Regions from separate parts of the Staphylococcus simulans genome, predicted to be linked through region 1. Evidence: predicted binding sites of a transcription regulator. Region 1 holds the regulator's gene; each other region holds the start of a gene.
What was found. The regulator NrdR, encoded in region 1, represses ribonucleotide reductase genes. The targets are predictions, from matches to a motif close to AACACNATATATNGTGTT.

Region 1 (6,133 bases):
AAGCAGACGAAGTAGATGGTTTAATGCGTCGACAAGCTAAAGCTGTAAACTTCGGAATAGTATATGGCATTAGTGATTATGGTTTAAGCCAAAGTTTAGGTATTACGAGAAAAGCAGCGAAGAAATTTATTGATGATTATTTAGATAGTTTCCCAGGCGTTAAACAATATATGAGTGATATCGTTAAAGATGCGAAAGCAAAAGGTTATGTAGAAACATTATTACACCGTCGCAGATATATCCCTGATATTACAAGCAGAAACTTTAATCAACGCAGTTTTGCAGAAAGAACAGCTATGAATACACCAATTCAAGGCAGTGCTGCAGATATTATCAAACTAGCAATGGTTAATTATGATAAAGCTGTGAAAGAAACAGATTTCAATGCACACTTATTACTGCAAGTACACGATGAGTTGATTTTTGAACTGCCAAAAGATGAGGTAGAAGCTTTCAGTGAATTTATTGAAGATATTATGGATAATGCCATTGAATTAAAAGTACCATTACAAGTGGATACTAACTATGGTCCAACATGGTACGATGCAAAATAGAAAGAAGGTCGCAAATTGCCTGAATTACCAGAAGTAGAGCACGTTAAAAGAGGGATTGAACCCTTTGTGATCAATCAAATTATTGAAAGTGTTGAGTTCTCGGATAAAGTCATCGATGGAAAAGCGAGCGGTAGAGACACAATTATTAAACAAATTGATTTGCCGATGTTTAAAAATCGTACAGAAGGCTATAAAATTACACGTGTGGAACGCAGAAGTAAATATATTCTTTTATATTTAGAGAAAGATGAAGATAAAAGAGTATTAGTCAGTCATTTAGGAATGACTGGTGGCTATTTCGTAGTCAATGACTTAACGGAGATTATTGTACCGAATTATCAAAAACATTGGCACGTCAATTTCAAACTTAGTAACGGCAAACAATTAATCTTTTCTGATATTAGACGCTTTGGTGAAATTAAAAATGTTGATGATATTACAGCATACACGTCATTTGAAAAGATGGCTCCAGAGCCTTTTGATGACAATGCATACACACACTATCAAAAACAATTAGCATTGCCGAAGTATCAGAATAAGCCGATTAAACAAGTTATCTTAGATCATCATGTTATTGCAGGTTGCGGTAATATTTATGCTTGTGAAGCTTTATTTAATGCACGTATTCATCCAAAACGCAAAGTTAATACTTTAACGAAACAAGAGCAAAAGCGTGTATTTGATGAAGTAGTGGCTGTTCTAACATTAGGTATTGAACAAGGCGGAACCAGCATTTCTGATTATCGCCATGCAGATGGTCAAACTGGACATATGCAGGAGTATTTAAATGTATATAAAAAGAAAATCTGTCCTGTATGTGGCGGTCCGATTGAGACAGAAGTGATAGGTGGCAGAAACAGTCACTTTTGTCCAAACTGTCAAAAATAAATAAATTGAACGAGGGAGATTAGATTATGCAAAAAGTAATTGGTTTAACAGGCGGAATCGGAACAGGTAAATCTACTGTATCTGAATTGCTTGCAGTCCATGGTTTTAAAATTGTGGATGCGGATATTGCGGCAAGAGAAGCGGTAGAAAAAGGTTCTGAAGGTTTAGAACAAGTCCGCCAAGTATTTGGCGATGAAGCGATAGATGAAAATGGTGAAATGAATCGCAAATACGTCGGTGAAATCGTATTTAATGATGACAAAATGCGAGAGAAATTAAACCAAATCATACATCCTATCGTGAGAGATTTAATGGAAAGACAAAAAGAAGCTTATTTAAAAGAAGGCTTCAATGTAATTATGGATATTCCATTATTATTTGAAAATAACCTTCAAGATACTGTTGATGAAACATGGTTAGTCTATGCTTCTGAAAGTATTCAAGTGGAACGTTTAATGGAACGTAATGACTTAACACAAGAAGAAGCGAAAGCGCGTGTATATAGTCAGATCTCTATCGACAAAAAACGTCGTATGGCAGATCGTGTTATTGATAATCGCGGTACGTTGCTAGAGCTTAAACAAAACCTTGAAGCATTGTTGATGGAGGAAGGTTATATTCAAAGTTCTGAAGAGGTTTAATGTGAATATGATTTTAATCTGAACATGAATACAAAAAATTGCTTATCATTAGTGATAAGTAATTTTTTTAATTATTTTGCTAAAACGCTTTCATTTTAACGTGAATATGTTATACTGATTCCATAAAGTATAACACATATAAAACGAGGGGTGCTTTTTATGACAACGAATATTGCAATTAATGGAATGGGACGCATTGGGCGCATGGTTTTGCGTATTGCTTCTAAAAATGATGATTTAAATGTAGTGGCAATTAATGCGAGTTATCCTCCAGAAACGATTGCACATTTAGTAAAATACGATACAACACATGGTAAATATGACGGTGATGTAGAACCGACAGAAAATGGTATTCGTATTGATGGTCATGATATTAAATTAGTTTCAGATCGTAATCCAGAAAATTTACCTTGGAAAGATTTAGATATTGATATTGTCATAGAAGCGACTGGGAAATTTAATCACGGAGACAAAGCGGATGCACATATTAAAGCAGGCGCTAAAAAAGTCTTATTAACAGGTCCTTCAAAAGGCGGTCACGTACAAATGGTTGTTAAAGGCGTTAACGATGACAGCTTAGATGTTGAAGAATTCGATATCTTTAGTAATGCTTCATGTACGACAAACTGTATCGGTCCAGTAGCAAAAGTATTAAACGACAACTTTGGAATCGAAAATGGTTTAATGACTACAGTACATGCGATTACAAACGACCAAAAAAATATTGATAACCCACACAAAGATTTACGCCGTGCGCGTTCTTGTAACGAAAGTATTATCCCAACTTCAACAGGTGCTGCAAAAGCATTGAAAGAAGTTTTACCTGAATTAGAAGGTAAATTACATGGTATGGCACTTCGTGTTCCTACTAAAAACGTTTCATTAGTAGACTTAGTAGTAGACTTAAAAGAAGATGTAACAGCTGAGCAAGTCAACAAAGCATTTGAAGATGCTGACTTAGAAGGTGTATTAGCTGTTTCAGATGAGCCACTAGTATCAGTTGACTTTAACACAAACCCTAACTCAGCAATCGTTGATTCAATGTCAACGCTTGTAATGGATGACAAGAAAGTTAAAGTGATTGCATGGTACGACAATGAATGGGGTTATTCTAACCGCGTTGTTGATATTGCAGTTCAAATTGGTGAATTGTTAAAAACAAAAGAAAAAGCAACAGCTTAATTGAAACTGCTGTCATAAATTTTTAACCAGTTAATCAGAAGTAGGGCTCTGATTAACTGGTTTTTTTATGTGCTGGCTTCCTTTCTTTTGTGACTTGCACTTTTATAGTATAATAGGCGTAATCAATTAAAGAGGTGAAAATGAATGAAATGCCCTAAATGTAATTCTACGCATTCTCGTGTGATAGATTCTAGACATGCTGATGAAGCCAATGCCATTCGCAGACGTCGTGAATGTGAAAATTGCGGCACTCGTTTTACTACATTTGAGCATATTGAAATGAGTCCGCTTATCGTAGTGAAAAAAGATGGCACACGTGAGCAGTTTTCACGTGACAAAATATTGAATGGGCTCGTTCGTTCGTGTGAAAAGAGACCAGTCGGTTATCAACAGCTTGAAGATATTACAAGTAAAGTAGAATGGCGTTTAAGAGATGAAGGCCATGCAGAGGTTTCTTCAAGAGAAATTGGCGAACATGTGATGAATTTATTAATGCATGTGGATCAAGTATCCTATGTAAGATTCGCCTCTGTATATAAAGAATTTAAAGATGTCGATCAATTGCTTGAATCTATGCAAGGCATCTTACAAGAAAAGAATAAACGGAGTGAATCTTGATGAAGTTGAGTCAAAATGACTTTGGATTACGTCCGCAAGATCCATTCAAAGTGCTGCAAGCACAAAAACTTTCTGCATCTCAACTCGAAGTATTGAACCGTTTGTTTACACCACTTATTGGCACAACAGCCATCGGTGTGTATCATTATCTTTCTCAGTTTGCAGAGGTTAAACAACAAAAAGACTATACACATTATGTGATTATGAGTGAGTTGAAATTAAACCTAGGTCAATTCAGAGAAGAAATGAATCGTTTGGAAGCGATTGGACTGATTAAAACCTATGCAAAACATGATGAAAATCAATCACAATTTGTGTATTTGTTAGTCGATCCGCCATCACCTAAAACATTTTTCAATGATCCTATGTTATCTGTTTATCTCTATAAAGAAGTTGAGGGTAAACGTTTCCATGAATTACGTCGTTATTTTGAATCGACACAAGTTGATTTATCAAATTATCATGAAGTGACAAGAAATTTTACAGATGTTTTTAAAGTACCCAATCATGCGTTAGATAAGGTAGATACGACACATCAAATAACAGAAACACAAAAATACGATGGTATGAACTTAGACCGTGTTCACTTTGACTTCGAATTGTTGTATCAATTACTAAGCAATCATTTTGTCAGTGCAGAAATAATAGAAGAAAAAACGAAACATCTCATTACACAACTCGCTGTGCTATACGGTATAACGCCGGAAGGGATGAAGAATTTGATTTTAAAATCGCTGACAAGTGCACAAAAAATTTCGTTTGAAGAATTGCGTAAACAAGCGCGTGCGTTTTATGCGATTGAACACGAAAATCAATTGCCGTCTTTAGAGGCGCAAGCAGAACCTGTTCGACCAGAAACTGCAGAAGAGGCACAAATAGAAATCAATTCTATTCCTCAAACAGATGAAGAGTTTAAACAATGGTTTAAATTAATGGATAATTTAAGTCCGATTGATATGTTGACAGGGTGGTCGGGTTCAGAACCGACACCTCAACAAAAATATATGATAGAAGACATAATCGTGCGAGAACAATTACCGTTTGGTGTAATTAATATGTTATTACAATACGCCATGTTAAACAGTGGGATGAAATTGACTAAAAAGTATATATTAGAGATTGCATCAAACTGGAAAAAATTGGAAATCAGTTCTGCAGAAGAAGCCTATCATCATGTGATGAAGTTGAAAAAGGATGAACAAGCACGTCAAACTAAAAGTTATCAACAACAAAGCGGTCCAAAACGCTTTAATAATAGAAGAAATCCTGTATCAAAAGAGATTACACCTGATTGGCTGTTGAATCGAGAACATGAAAAACGTCGTAAGAAAGGTGAAAAACGTTCATCCGCTTCAACCGACCAATCTCTCGCGCAAGATAGTGCAGCCTTTTTACAACACTTAAAAGAAACATGGAAGGAGGATGAATAATATGAAACGTTTCAGCAATATCATGCAGACATCTCCAGATTTTCAAAAAAGATTTGAGAAAATCAAAAGAGATGTAATTAATGATCCTGACGTTAAACGCTTCCTAGAAGAACATCAATCTGAAGTAACGAATCGGATGATTGAAGAAGACTTGAATATTTTGCAAGAATATAAAGACCAGCAAAAACATTATGATGGCCATGAATTCAAAGATTGTCCTAACTTTGTTAAAGGTCATGTACCTGAACTCTATATTGAACATAACAGAATTAAAATCAAATACCTTCCATGTCCATGCAAAATCAAACACGATCAAGAACAACGAGAAGCACATTTAATCACTTCACATCATATGCAGAGAGATACGTTAGATGCTAAATTAGCAGATATTTATATGGATAATCGTGAACGTTTAAATGTAGCTATGAAAGCTGATGAATTATGTAAAGCAATCGTAAGAGGAGAAAGTGTTAAAGGTTTATATCTATATGGTTCTTTTGGTACAGGTAAATCCTTTATTTTAGGTGCGATTGCCAATCAATTGAAGTCCAAACTGATTCCTTCAACGATTGTATACCTACCTGAATTCATCCGTACGTTAAAAAATGGATTTAAAGATGGTTCATTTGAACGTAAATTACAAGTGGTCAGAGAAGCGAATATCCTCATGCTAGATGATATCGGTGCAGAAGAAGTCACACCTTGGGTGCGTGACGAAGTCATCGGACCATTACTGCATTATAGAATGGTACAAGAGTTGCCGACATTCTTTAGCTCAAACTTTGATTTCAAAGCTTTAGAACACCATTTAGCGATGACG
Region 2 (6,133 bases), 530 kb from region 1:
TATCAAAATATCGTGTTTCATCGACTTTCAGAACAAAACTATCAAGTTGAAGTCTTGAATATTTTCATTAAAAACAATATCTTAATCACATATCATCATCAGCCGATTGATGAAATTGAAGCAGTTCACAAGCAAGTCACTGCTCATTTCGATAAAGATTTAGATTGTGATGATATTGTTCTATATATCCTTGACCATATTGTGGATGAATATTTCAATCACGTGGAAAAGATATCAGATAAAGTGTTTATGTTTGAAGATGAACATGGAGGAGAACGTACCAACAAGTATATGATGGATGATTTGTTTGATTTACGTTCTGATATTATCAAGATGAACCGAATCATTATGCCGATGAAAGAGTTGATTGATACGTTGCAATATTCGAGTGCTTTAGTGAGAGATGAAAGGCATAGAATGTATATTCAACATATTAAAGATCATATCGTCAAAGAAGAAAATATGTTGAGAACAGCACAGGATATCACGAAAGAAATCAGAGACAATTTTGAATCATATACTACATATAGAATGAACCACGTCATGCAGATATTAACTATTGTTTCAATGATTTTCATGCCATTAACATTGCTTGCGGGGATATACGGAATGAACTTTGAATATATGCCAGAATTGAAATGGCATTATGGTTACTTTATATGCCTAGGATTGATGGTACTAATTACGTTATGGTGCCTTTGGTTCTTCAAACGTAAAAATATGCTTTAGCATGATTTGAAATGGGAGCATTAAAAACTGGAACGAATGTCAGTTGATTGATACACTATCACTAATACATGAAAGAAAAGAAAGTAGGAAAGACAATGAGCGACTCTAAAAGGGAACAACGAAAAGATGATCACGTAAAAATTGCGATGGCACAAACTGATCCGAAACTAACTGATTTTGATCGTGTCAGATTTGTACATCATTCTATTCCAAGCGTGGATGTAGAACAAGTAGATTTATCAGTCAAATTACCAGACTTTGACTTAAGTTCACCCCTATACATTAATGCCATGACAGGCGGCAGTGAATGGACAAAACAAATCAACGAAAAGCTTGCGGTAGTTGCGAGAGAGACAGGGCTTGCAATTGCGGTAGGTTCAACACATGCTGCATTACGTAATCCAAAAACTGCAGATTCATTCAATATTGTAAGAGAAAAGAATCCAGAAGGTATCTTGTTTAGTAATGTCGGTGCAGATGTGCCTGCAGACTTAGCTAAGAAATCTGTAGAGATGTTGGATGCAAATGCACTGCAAGTACATGTCAATGCACCACAAGAACTTGTAATGCCAGAAGGTAATCGTACATTTTCAAATTGGATGGAAAACTTGAGCTTGATTGTTCAAACAGTTGATGTACCTGTGATTGTGAAAGAGGTCGGTTTCGGTATGAGCAAAGAAACGATAGAAGCTCTATATGAAATCGGTGTACGTTATGTAGATGTCAGCGGCCGCGGCGGTACGAACTTTGTTAATATCGAAAATGAACGCCGTGATTTAAAAGATATGTCTTACCTTCAAAATTGGGGACAATCAACAGTCGAATCTTTATTAGAAAGCCAATCACTACAAAATAAAATGACTGTATTTGCGAGCGGCGGTGTACGTAACCCGCTGGATGCTGTGAAATGTATTGCGCTAGGTGCAGATGCAGTAGGTATGTCTCGACCTTTCTTAGAACAAGTTGAAAATAATGGGATTACACAAACTGTAGAATATGTAGAAGCGTTTCTTGAACAAATGAAACGAATTGCGACGATGTTGGATGCATCAAATGTTCAAGATTTACAACAAACGTCAGTCATTTTTGATCAATATCTAAAAAATTGGATAGAACAACGTGGATTAAATTAGAAAATAGCACAAAAATCATTGTATGAAAATATACAAAAATAAGTGGAAATATAAGGAGAGCGGTTCAACTGGTAGAGGGTTGAACCGCTTTTTTAGTAACAAATTGGTTTTGGTATAGGCAATCACGAAGAGCTGGACCTTTGAGTCCATAGGCTCTGGCAACGCTTACACTTATTATAGAACATTAATTTGCACAAAGCAATTAGATTCATAAAAAATGATGGATTGTACAAAATAAAATGATTGGTAAATAACAAAATTACAGATGAGTATTATTTAGTACCTATAAGAAACATTTTGACATAAATGTGTATTGATTTATATCTATCTTTAGAAACTGAGCTGAATTTATAATAGGAGTATATTAATTCTCTGTCGAAGGGGGTCAGGGAGTGAGACCTAGTTATTCACAATTCAAAGAAACCGTGCTGATAGAACCGACATCACCAGTTGTTGAACCGTTTTTATACTATTATGATAAGAACCAACATCACATCTCAGGGCTACACATCAGTATAGAAGTTGAGTTAAATAATTGGAATGTTTCTCTCGAAAACAATATCAACACGAATATTATTACAGCCAGTCATACTTTTAAAGTTGATCGTGCTGAAAATAATGTGAAGTATCATTTGGTTGTCATAACACCCGAGACAAATACCGCTATGATAATAGACATCAATCAGGATTTGCGTATAGAGTTGAGTCGTTCATCGACAAAATATATATACGACATAACCAACTATTTGATTAGTGGCGAGAATTATATATATACTGCTTATTTAAGCTGTCAACTGACTCATCATAATTTACAAAATTTCAAAATTGAACGTATTTTTAATGAATGCTTTATCTTAAAAACTTCTACGTGATTTTGAGTGGTCGGACTGTTAAATAAACTATCATACAGTGCTTCAACTCTAAATTTTAAAATATGGACACTAACTTTTTTCAAAGAATGTTAACATATATACATGAATGATTACATCCAAAGTAATAAAGGATGAGTCTTGACAGTTGTTTGTGTGTGACTCCAACATAAGCAATGTGACAGATTAAATAAGCAAAATGATTTAGAAACTTAGGGTAGACTATTTACAGATTGTAATAGTTTTTGTGAATTGATGAGATGTCCTTGTCTATGATATATAGATGAGGGCATTTTTGCGTAGTTAGAAAAAGTTGGAAATAGAGTCGTCCTAAATACTCTATTCAAAATAAAGCCACAACATTTTGACATATCTGTTAAAAGTATGGCTATCCTCTTCTAAATTCTATATATTGTGGTAATTTAGTATTTAGAACACAAGATATAGTAGAAAAGGGGAATTCTATGTTGAAACTAGAAGAGAGCTTAAGTCGCTTAATTAATAAAGATCCGACAGTAGTTAATGAAAACGCGAATAAAGACAGTGAAACATTTACGACAATGCGTGACTTAACTGCAGGTGTCGTTTCAAAATCATATGCCTTAGAACACTTATTACCAAAACATGTGGCAGCAGCACATTTAAATGGAGATATTCATTTCCATGATTTAGATTATCACCCATTCCAACCTCTAACAAACTGTTGCTTGATTGATATTAAAGGGATGTTGGAAAAAGGGTTTGAAATTGGTAATGCACAAGTAGAATCACCAAAGTCCATTCAAACTGCGACAGCTCAAATCGTTCAAATTATTGCGAACGTATCAAGCAGTCAATATGGTGGTTGTACAGTTGATCGTATTGATGAAGTATTAAGTCAATATGCAGAATGTAACGCCAGAAAACATCGCGAAATCGGAGAAAAGTTTGTATATCCTGAACAATTGGATGATTATGTCCGTACGCAAACTGAAAAAGATATTAAAGATGCGATGCAAAGTTTAGAATATGAAATTAATACACTTTATACGTCTAATGGACAAACACCTTTCGTGACACTAGGTTTCGGCTTAGGCACAGATACATACAGCCGAATGATTCAAAAGGCAATCTTGAAAACTCGTATTCAAGGTTTAGGGCATCATCATGTGACTGCCATTTTCCCTAAATTGGTTTACTCCATTAAAAAAGGTGTCAATTTTGCGCCTGAAGATATCAACTATGATGTAAAACAGTTAGCTTTAGAATGTTCTACTAAACGTATGTATCCAGATATTTTGAACTATGATAAAACCGTTGAAATTTTAGGTGATTTTAAAGCGCCAATGGGTTGTCGTTCATTCTTACCAGCATGGCAAAACGAAAAAGGTGAAAATGAAAACAGCGGTCGTTGTAATTTAGGTGTTGTTACTTTGAACTTACCGCGTATTGCGATTGAAACAGAAGGCGATCCAGCTGCATTCTGGAGATTACTTGATGAACGTATGACATTGATTCATGATGCATTAGTTTATCGCATTGAACGTATTCAATCTGTGATTCCAAATAACGCACCAATCCTTTATAAAAGCGGTGCATTCCACAATCGCTTAAAAGAAGATGATAATGTGATGGAATTATTCAAACATAAACGCGCAACTATCTCAATGGGCTATATTGGTCTTTATGAAGCAGCAACTGTTTTTTATGGACCTAACTGGGAAACAAATCCAGAAGCGAAAACATTCACATTAGACATTTTAAGACGCATGAAAGATTTCCAATATCAATGGACAGATGATTACGATATTTTCTTCAGCTTATACAGTACACCAAGTGAATCATTAACAGATCGATTCTGTCGTTTGGATACAGAACGTTTTGGATTAATCCCAAATATTACAGATAAAGGCTATTACCAAAACTCTTTCCATTACGATGTACGTAAAGCAGTGTCACCGTTTGAAAAATTGGATTTTGAAAAAGATTATCCTTTCTTAGCGAGTGGCGGTTATATTCATTATTGTGAATATCCTAAATTGACACATAATACAAAGGCGCTAGAAGCGGTATGGGACTATTCATATGATAAAGTCAGTTATTTAGGTACGAATGCGCCGATAGACAAATGCTATGAATGTGGTTTTGAAGGGGACTTTAAAACAACAGCACATGGCTATGAATGTCCACATTGCGGTAATCATGATCCTGATACAGTAGATGTGGTTAAAAGAACTTGCGGTTATCTTGGTAATCCTGTTCAAAGACCAACGATTGAAGGGCGTCATAAAGAAATTGCTGCACGTGTGAAACATATGAAAGGAAACGAATAACGATGTTATATGCACAAGTTGAAACGGGACAAGGTTATCTCGCAAAGATTGAAGAAGAATCGTTTGTGGATGGAGAAGGGGTCAGATGCAGTGTGTATGTATCAGGTTGTCCTTTTGCATGTGCCGGCTGTTATAATGTCGCAGCACAAAAATTTAAATATGGCACACCTTTTACAGATGAAATGTTGACTCAAATCCTTGATGCTTGTGCACCAGATTATATTGCTGGGTTAAGCCTGTTAGGCGGCGAACCATTTTGTAATATAGACATTATCCAACCCTTGATTGAAGCATTCAGAGCACGTTTTGGTCATACTAAAACGATTTGGGTTTGGTCTGGTTTTATGTTTGAGAATTTAAAACATAATACAAAAGCACGTAAAGAACTTCTAAAACAAATTGATGTCTTAGTAGATGGACCTTTTGTCCAACAACTTTATCAACCAGGCTTAGCATTCAAAGGTTCGCTGAATCAACGTGTCATCAATGTACCTTTATCTCTACAAACAAATACCATTATAGAAATATGAAAAAAGTGGTCTCTCCTGAACATAAGGAGGACCACTTTTTTCGTTTATCAATAACTATTAAATTTAGTATCCATTTAAGATTTCCAAGTTTCTTGTGCGGGTTTCATCTCAGATTTCCGCATACGTGAAACGTAAGGGTTACCCTCTACAGTAAAGCGTAATGGTTTATGTGTCCATTCGCCTTTATTAGGAATGCCGATACGTGGACTTTCAACAATGTCAACTGGATAACGACGTTGTTTTGTATCGATTTTTAGAGGGCCTTCATTTAATTTAAAACCATCTAAGGCCATTGTCATATTAAAGGCACGTGTCCATTTACCTGGACCGTTTGTTAAGTCTATACCATCTTTACCGTTACGATTTTCTTTCATTTGTTCAGTAATCGTTTCGGGTTCTAGTGCACGGATTAGTACCCCTTGGGCAGTACCTGCTGGTTGTGTCACAAAGTTGATTAATAGATGTGTATGCATGACATGTGCATAGATTGTACCGCCATCTTTATACATGGATTGTACACGAGGTGTATTTCGTCCATTGTACGTATGAGCAGCTTGATC
Region 3 (6,133 bases), 970 kb from region 1:
GTCTCACTAGATGGTAATAATGTTGTGAAAATGTGAGAATAACTTTTCGCATGGATTTGTTCCATCATACCCATAAATGAGTAGACAGCTTTTTTACGTAAATCTTTTGTATGCATCATGACTAAAGGCATGCCGTCATCAGCTTGATGTGTATCTAAACCTGTTAAACCTGCAAGTGCCTTCTTAAATGTATCTTGTTCTTCTGGTGTTAATGTTTTCCAACTCGCAATATCTTTAGAAACTTTAAATTCAGTTTCTACCCACATTTGGGAGATGTTTTGTCGCCAAAACATGTTTGTCATATCTTCTTGCGTGTTCCAATTGACAGCAATCATCAAAGTGCATTTCCCCATTCTTGATTTTTAATTTTACTCGTTCAAATTCCGTTTAAAAAATTTATATGTTTAGAGGAACAACCTCATTAGGATTGTTCCTTGATAGGCTTCATTAGATTGCGCAGCTTGTACATTCTTCTACGCTTAATAATTTGTTACGTGTATAATAAAGTGATTTTAGACCTTTATGATGTGCATAGACATATAAACGTGCTAATTCACGTGTAGAGATTTCTGAGTTAACGTAAAGGATTGTTGAGATACCTTGGTCAACGTGTTGTTGAATTGTTGCTACTAAATCAATTAAACGCATTTGATCTGTATTGAATGCTGATTTGTAGTACCACATTGTTTGTGGTGATAAGAATGGCATTGGATAGAATGTTTCTGCGTTGCCATACGTACGACGTTCGATTTGGTCAACAATCGGCATTACTGAACTTGTTGCGTTTTGCACGTAAGAAATACTTTGTGTTGGCGCAATCGCAAGACGATAAGCATGATATAAACCATATTGCTTAACATCTTCTGCTAAAGCTTTCCAATCTTCTGCAGTAGGGATTTCTAAACCTTCAAATAAAGGTTTAACTTTTTCGTATTCAGGCACGATATCCGCTTCTGTATACTTTTCAAAGTATTTACCGCTCGCATAATCTGATTTCTCGAATTCTTTATAAGCTTCGCCGCGTTCTTTCGCAATTTGCATTGAACGCTCGATTGAGTAATAGTTCATCATCATGAAGAACACATTTGCGAAGTCTTTTGCTTCTTCAGATTCATAACCGATTTGGTTCTTCGCAAGGTAACCATGCAAGTTCATAACACCTAAACCAACAGAGTGCAATTCACTGTTTGCTTTACGTACACCTGGTGCGTTTTGGATGTTTGCTTCGTCACTTACAACTGTTAAAGCATCCATACCTGTGTGTACAGAATCTCTGAATTTACCTGATTCCATCACATTGACAATGTTTAATGAACCTAAGTTACATGAAATGTCACGTTTGATTTCATCTTCCACACCATAGTCATTGATAATAGATGTTTCTTGTAATTGGAAGATTTCAGTACATAAGTTACTCATTTTGATTTGTCCAATGTTTGAGTTGGCATGTACTTTGTTTGCGTTATCTTTAAACATTAAATAAGGATAACCTGATTGTAATTGTGTTTGAGCAATTGTATTTAACATTTCACGTGCATCTTTTTTACGTTTTAAGACATTCGGATTTTCGACCATTTCATCATAGTATTTATCAAGATCGATATCATCTAATGTTACACCGTATTCATTGTAAACTGTGTGTGGTGCGAACATGTAGAAGTCTTTACCTTCTTTTGCAAGTTCAAAGAATTTAGCAGGTACGATTAAACCTGTAGAAATTGTTGCTAGACGAAGGTCTTCATCTGCGTTTACTTTTTTCGTATCTAAGAATTCTTCAACATCATAGTGGAAGATGTTTAGGTAAACAGCACCAGCACCTGGTCTTTGACCTAATTGGTCTGCGTAACTGAAGCCGCCTTCAAGTGATTTTGCTACAGGTAAGACACCTTTTGCGACACCTTTGATTCCTTTGATTGCTTCACCACGTGCACGAAGTTTAGATAAGTTGATTGCGACACCGCCGCCGATTTTACTTAATTGTTTCGCTGTTGAATCAATAAAGTTGATAGAATTTAAGCTGTCATCTACTTCTAATAAGAAACATGATACAAGCTCACCTCTACGGGCACGGCCTGCGTTTAAGAATGTTGGTGTTGCAGGTTGGTAACGTTGTTCAATCATAGATGAAATAAATTGTTTTGCTTGCGCTTTGTCACCATCTGCTAAATAAAGTGCGACAATAGTCACGTGTTGTGTATAGTCTTCTAAATATTGTTTTTTATCGTTTGTTTTTAATGCATAATCTTTAAAGAATTTACTTGCTGACATATAGCTCGCAAATGTAAATGGAATACTGCGTGCATATTCAGTAATTTCTTTTAAGTCTTCTTCACTATATGTTTGGAATACATCTACATAGAAATCATTATCTACAAGATAGTGCAAACGTTCGATTTCTGAATCGAAATAAATCGTATGATCTTTGATTTCTTCTAAATAAACTTCTAGCGCTTCTTGGTCTTTTTCTAAGCTGAAGAAACCATTTTCTTTACGCTTTGTAACCTCATTATTTAACTCAATATGATTGTATTGCTTTTCGTTCATAGTCTTCATATAAATGCCCCACCTTATCTTTAAACTCTTCTACGTCTTTCTTTGTACCTTGTACTTCAAATTTCATTAATAGCGGAACGAGATATTCTCGAGAAATGGTCTCGCTGGCTTTCGCAAAGTTTTGACCCCAGTTACGGTTACCACTGCCAACCACTGCTCTGATCATGTTTCCGTTATGACTTAAAAATGTTTTGACAACATCTGGCACTTCTCCAAAGCCGATTGTACTAGTGACCAATACATAAGGCTCATCCAAGCGCACATCCGCGCAGTTATCATTTGTAATCTCTAAAGTGTCCTCAAATTCAGTTCTTGCAACAAATCGTCTCACGTTACCAGTAAATGAAAAATATACTACCTTCATTGAATCACCCGCTTTCTTACAAAGAACGCGCTTAATCGTCACATAGCGTCATGCACATATTATTCATAATTAAAAAACATGCCAGGCTGCCGTACTGGTATTGCTGTTTCTAAAAAGAAGTTGTGACTGCTGCATGTTTTAGTTTATTTCGATATGTTAAATGCATTGCTCCCTGCCACTACATATTGTGTTGGTAATCAGTTAACCGAGTATTCCTTCACAATACTCTTGTCCAAATAAGTACAATTACTCATATTTCTATTTGCTTAGACATGACTTGTCATCACAACTTTGAACACGATTTCTCAACTATACAGAACATATTGGTTAAACCCCTAACCAATCTGTTCATCTTGCAAATTCTGTGTGAAATTGCCTTAAAATAGTGAAATATAATTTTCTTATTTTTGGACTCGACCACAATATATAGTGTTAGGTTCCGTTCTTCAATACTATATTATGTGATTCATTATACCGAACACCTATTATAATTTCAAAGAGATTCACCCGCTAAAATTTTCTTTAAATTTGTCAAAATTGATGAAAGTAGCGTCATCTCTATGCTTGGCGTTCTTAAATTTTTCCAAAAATCATTTTAAAATAAATAATTGTAATTTTGCTCTTGATTTTTTGAGAATTTGTGTACCGCTTGTTATCACAAGATTTCGCTGATTTGCGTCATGAAAGGCTTAACACAATTTATTCATAAACACAAAATAATCATTCCTTTCAGTTAGTGACGTGTCATTTAATCCAATAGATAGAACGTACGTTCGGTTTATAGTATACCATGTTCATTTTCTTTAGCAAGTCTATATAGGCACTTATTTCTATATATGCTAAGATGATATACGTTAAGTTTTGAGGAAAGTTGAGGAAAGTATATGGATCCAAAAATAAAAGGAATCATTGCGATACTTGTTTCAGCTATAGGATTCAGCTTTATGTCCCTATTTTTCAGACTTGCTGGTGATTTACCCGTCTTCCAGAAGTCACTCGCTAGAAACTTAGTCGCAATGCTCATCCCACTGTATTTCTTATATAAATACAAACAACCCATGTTTGGTAAATTAAGCAGTCAGCCCTTATTAATTGCACGTTCAACCCTTGGTTTAATCGGTGTCTTATTCAACATTTACGCTATAGACCATATGCTGTTAAGTGACGCAGATACATTGATGAAGCTTAATCCTTTCTGGACGATTTTACTCAGTATGATTTTCTTGCATGAGAAAATCCGTAAATATCAAATTACAGCGATGTTAGTCGCAATTGTCGGTATGTTATTTGTTGTACAACCGCAATTCTCTTCAGAAATGATTCCAGCTATCGTCGGATTATTCTCAGGTATCTTCGCCGCATCAGCTTATACTTGTGTACGTGCATTAAGTACAAGAGAAGCACCTTATACGATTGTCTTTTACTTCTCTTTCTTCTCAATTATTGCTTTAATTCCATTCGTTATCTTTACGTATGTACCGATGTCAGGCCTACAAATGATTTATTTAGTAGGTGCCGGCTTATCAGCTGCTGTCGGTCAAATCGGAATTACACTCGCATATAGTTTTGCACCTGCAAAAGACATTTCAATCTTTACGTATGCTTCCATTATCTTTACAGCATTAATGGGTATCATCATTTTCGGAGAATCACCGGATTTATATGCTACACTAGGTTATGTCATTATTATCAGTGCCAGCTACTATATGTTCGAAAAAGCACGCAGACAAAGCAGAAAACCAGTACAATCGTCTCATAGAGGAGGAAAATAAATATGTCACAACAAGGCAGAAGCAAAGAAGATTTAGAAGATCTTACATTGCTTGGTAATCAAAATAACCAATATGACTTTAATTATCGTCCAGATGTGTTAGAGTCTTTCGATAATAAACATCAAGGACGCGACTACTTTGTAAAATTCAATTGCCCTGAATTTACATCATTATGTCCGATTACAGGCCAACCAGATTTCGCTACTATCTACATTTCATATATTCCGAATATCAAAATGGTAGAATCTAAATCATTGAAACTTTATTTATTCAGTTTTAGAAATCATGGTGATTTCCACGAAGATTGTATGAATATTATTATGAATGACTTAATTGAATTAATGGATCCGCATTATATTGAAGTTTGGGGTAAATTCACGCCACGCGGCGGTATTTCTATCGACCCTTATACAAACTATGGCCGTCCTGATTCTAAGTATGAAAAAATGGCTGAATATCGCATGATGAATCACGATTTATATCCAGAAACGATAGATAATAGATAATTGCAGATTTATTTGAAGAACAACCTGATTAAATTCGGGTTGTTTTTTATTTTGTGGGAAGCGGATACATAACTTTTTATTACAAAAAATGTAAAAGGTAGCTTCATTAATTTTCAGAATTTTCTTGTATATACACTTTTAATAGCTTAAAATTATTTTAAGTCATTCTTAGGGGGAAATTTATGAACAAGAAACAATATACACGCGAAGAAGTTATTCAAAGCACACCACGAACTGGTTTCTTTGGTCATCCGAAGGGATTAAGCACCTTATTCTTTACTGAGTTTTGGGAGAGATTCAGTTACTATGGTATGAAAGCTATTTTAGTTTACTACCTGTATTATTCTGTGGCTAAAGGCGGATTCGGATTAGATGAGTCTGTAGCCATGCAGATTGTTGCTTTATACGGAACGTTAATCTATATGTCTGGGGTTATCGGGGGCTGGATTGCTGACCGTATCACAGGAACACAACACGCTGTGTTCTTCGGCGGTATTCTCATTATGTTCGGTCATATTATTTTAAGTTTACCGGGCAGCCTAACCGCCGTTATGATTGCTTTATTACTCTTGATTATCGGGACAGGTTTGTTAAAACCAAACATTTCTACAACAGTCGGCGAATTATACGATAAAAATGACAACCGCGTTGATGCAGCCTTCACTATTTTCTACATGGGGATTAACTTAGGTGCTTTAATTTCACCTATTTTAACTGGTTACTTACAAACACGTGTTGGTTTCCATGCTGGTTTTGCAACAGCAGCTGTCGGGATGTTTATCGGTTTAGTTGTTTACTGGTCTAAACGTAAAAAGTATTTAAATTTAGCAGGGTTATCTGTACATAATCCATTAACTAAAGAAGATACTAAGAAATTCTCTTTAATTGCTTTAGCAATCGTCGCAGCGTTTGCCATTTATTTAATCGTTTTAAAGTCA

Region 2: nrdD (anaerobic ribonucleoside-triphosphate reductase) is a predicted target of NrdR. The motif match lies at 3,133-3,150, and genes of this name have one in related genera.
Region 3: nrdI (class Ib ribonucleoside-diphosphate reductase assembly flavoprotein NrdI) is a predicted target of NrdR. The motif match lies at 3,092-3,109, and genes of this name have one in related genera.

Annotation. Positions count from the first base shown of each region.
Region 1 covers NZ_CP095100.1:1,261,770-1,267,902, forward strand. The annotation lists gene polA (DNA polymerase I) at 1-554, shown strand, start outside; gene mutM (bifunctional DNA-formamidopyrimidine glycosylase/DNA-(apurinic or apyrimidinic site) lyase) at 570-1,442, shown strand; gene coaE (dephospho-CoA kinase) at 1,469-2,083, shown strand; gene MUA87_RS05850 (glyceraldehyde-3-phosphate dehydrogenase) at 2,243-3,265, shown strand; gene nrdR (transcriptional regulator NrdR) at 3,410-3,883, shown strand; gene MUA87_RS05860 (replicative helicase loading/DNA remodeling protein DnaB) at 3,883-5,313, shown strand; gene dnaI (primosomal protein DnaI) at 5,315-6,133, shown strand, end outside.
Region 2 covers NZ_CP095100.1:729,581-735,713, forward strand. The annotation lists gene corA (magnesium/cobalt transporter CorA) at 1-729, shown strand, start outside; gene fni (type 2 isopentenyl-diphosphate Delta-isomerase) at 825-1,862, shown strand; gene MUA87_RS02975 (hypothetical protein) at 2,255-2,734, shown strand; gene nrdD (anaerobic ribonucleoside-triphosphate reductase) at 3,196-5,043, shown strand; gene nrdG (anaerobic ribonucleoside-triphosphate reductase activating protein) at 5,046-5,573, shown strand; gene MUA87_RS02990 (DNA-3-methyladenine glycosylase) at 5,648-6,133, opposite strand, start outside.
Region 3 covers NZ_CP095100.1:2,230,558-2,236,690, forward strand. The annotation lists gene nrdF (class 1b ribonucleoside-diphosphate reductase subunit beta) at 1-335, opposite strand, end outside; gene nrdE (class 1b ribonucleoside-diphosphate reductase subunit alpha) at 448-2,553, opposite strand; gene nrdI (class Ib ribonucleoside-diphosphate reductase assembly flavoprotein NrdI) at 2,516-2,917, opposite strand; gene MUA87_RS10510 (DMT family transporter) at 3,802-4,689, shown strand; gene queF (preQ(1) synthase) at 4,692-5,195, shown strand; gene MUA87_RS10520 (peptide MFS transporter) at 5,378-6,133, shown strand, end outside.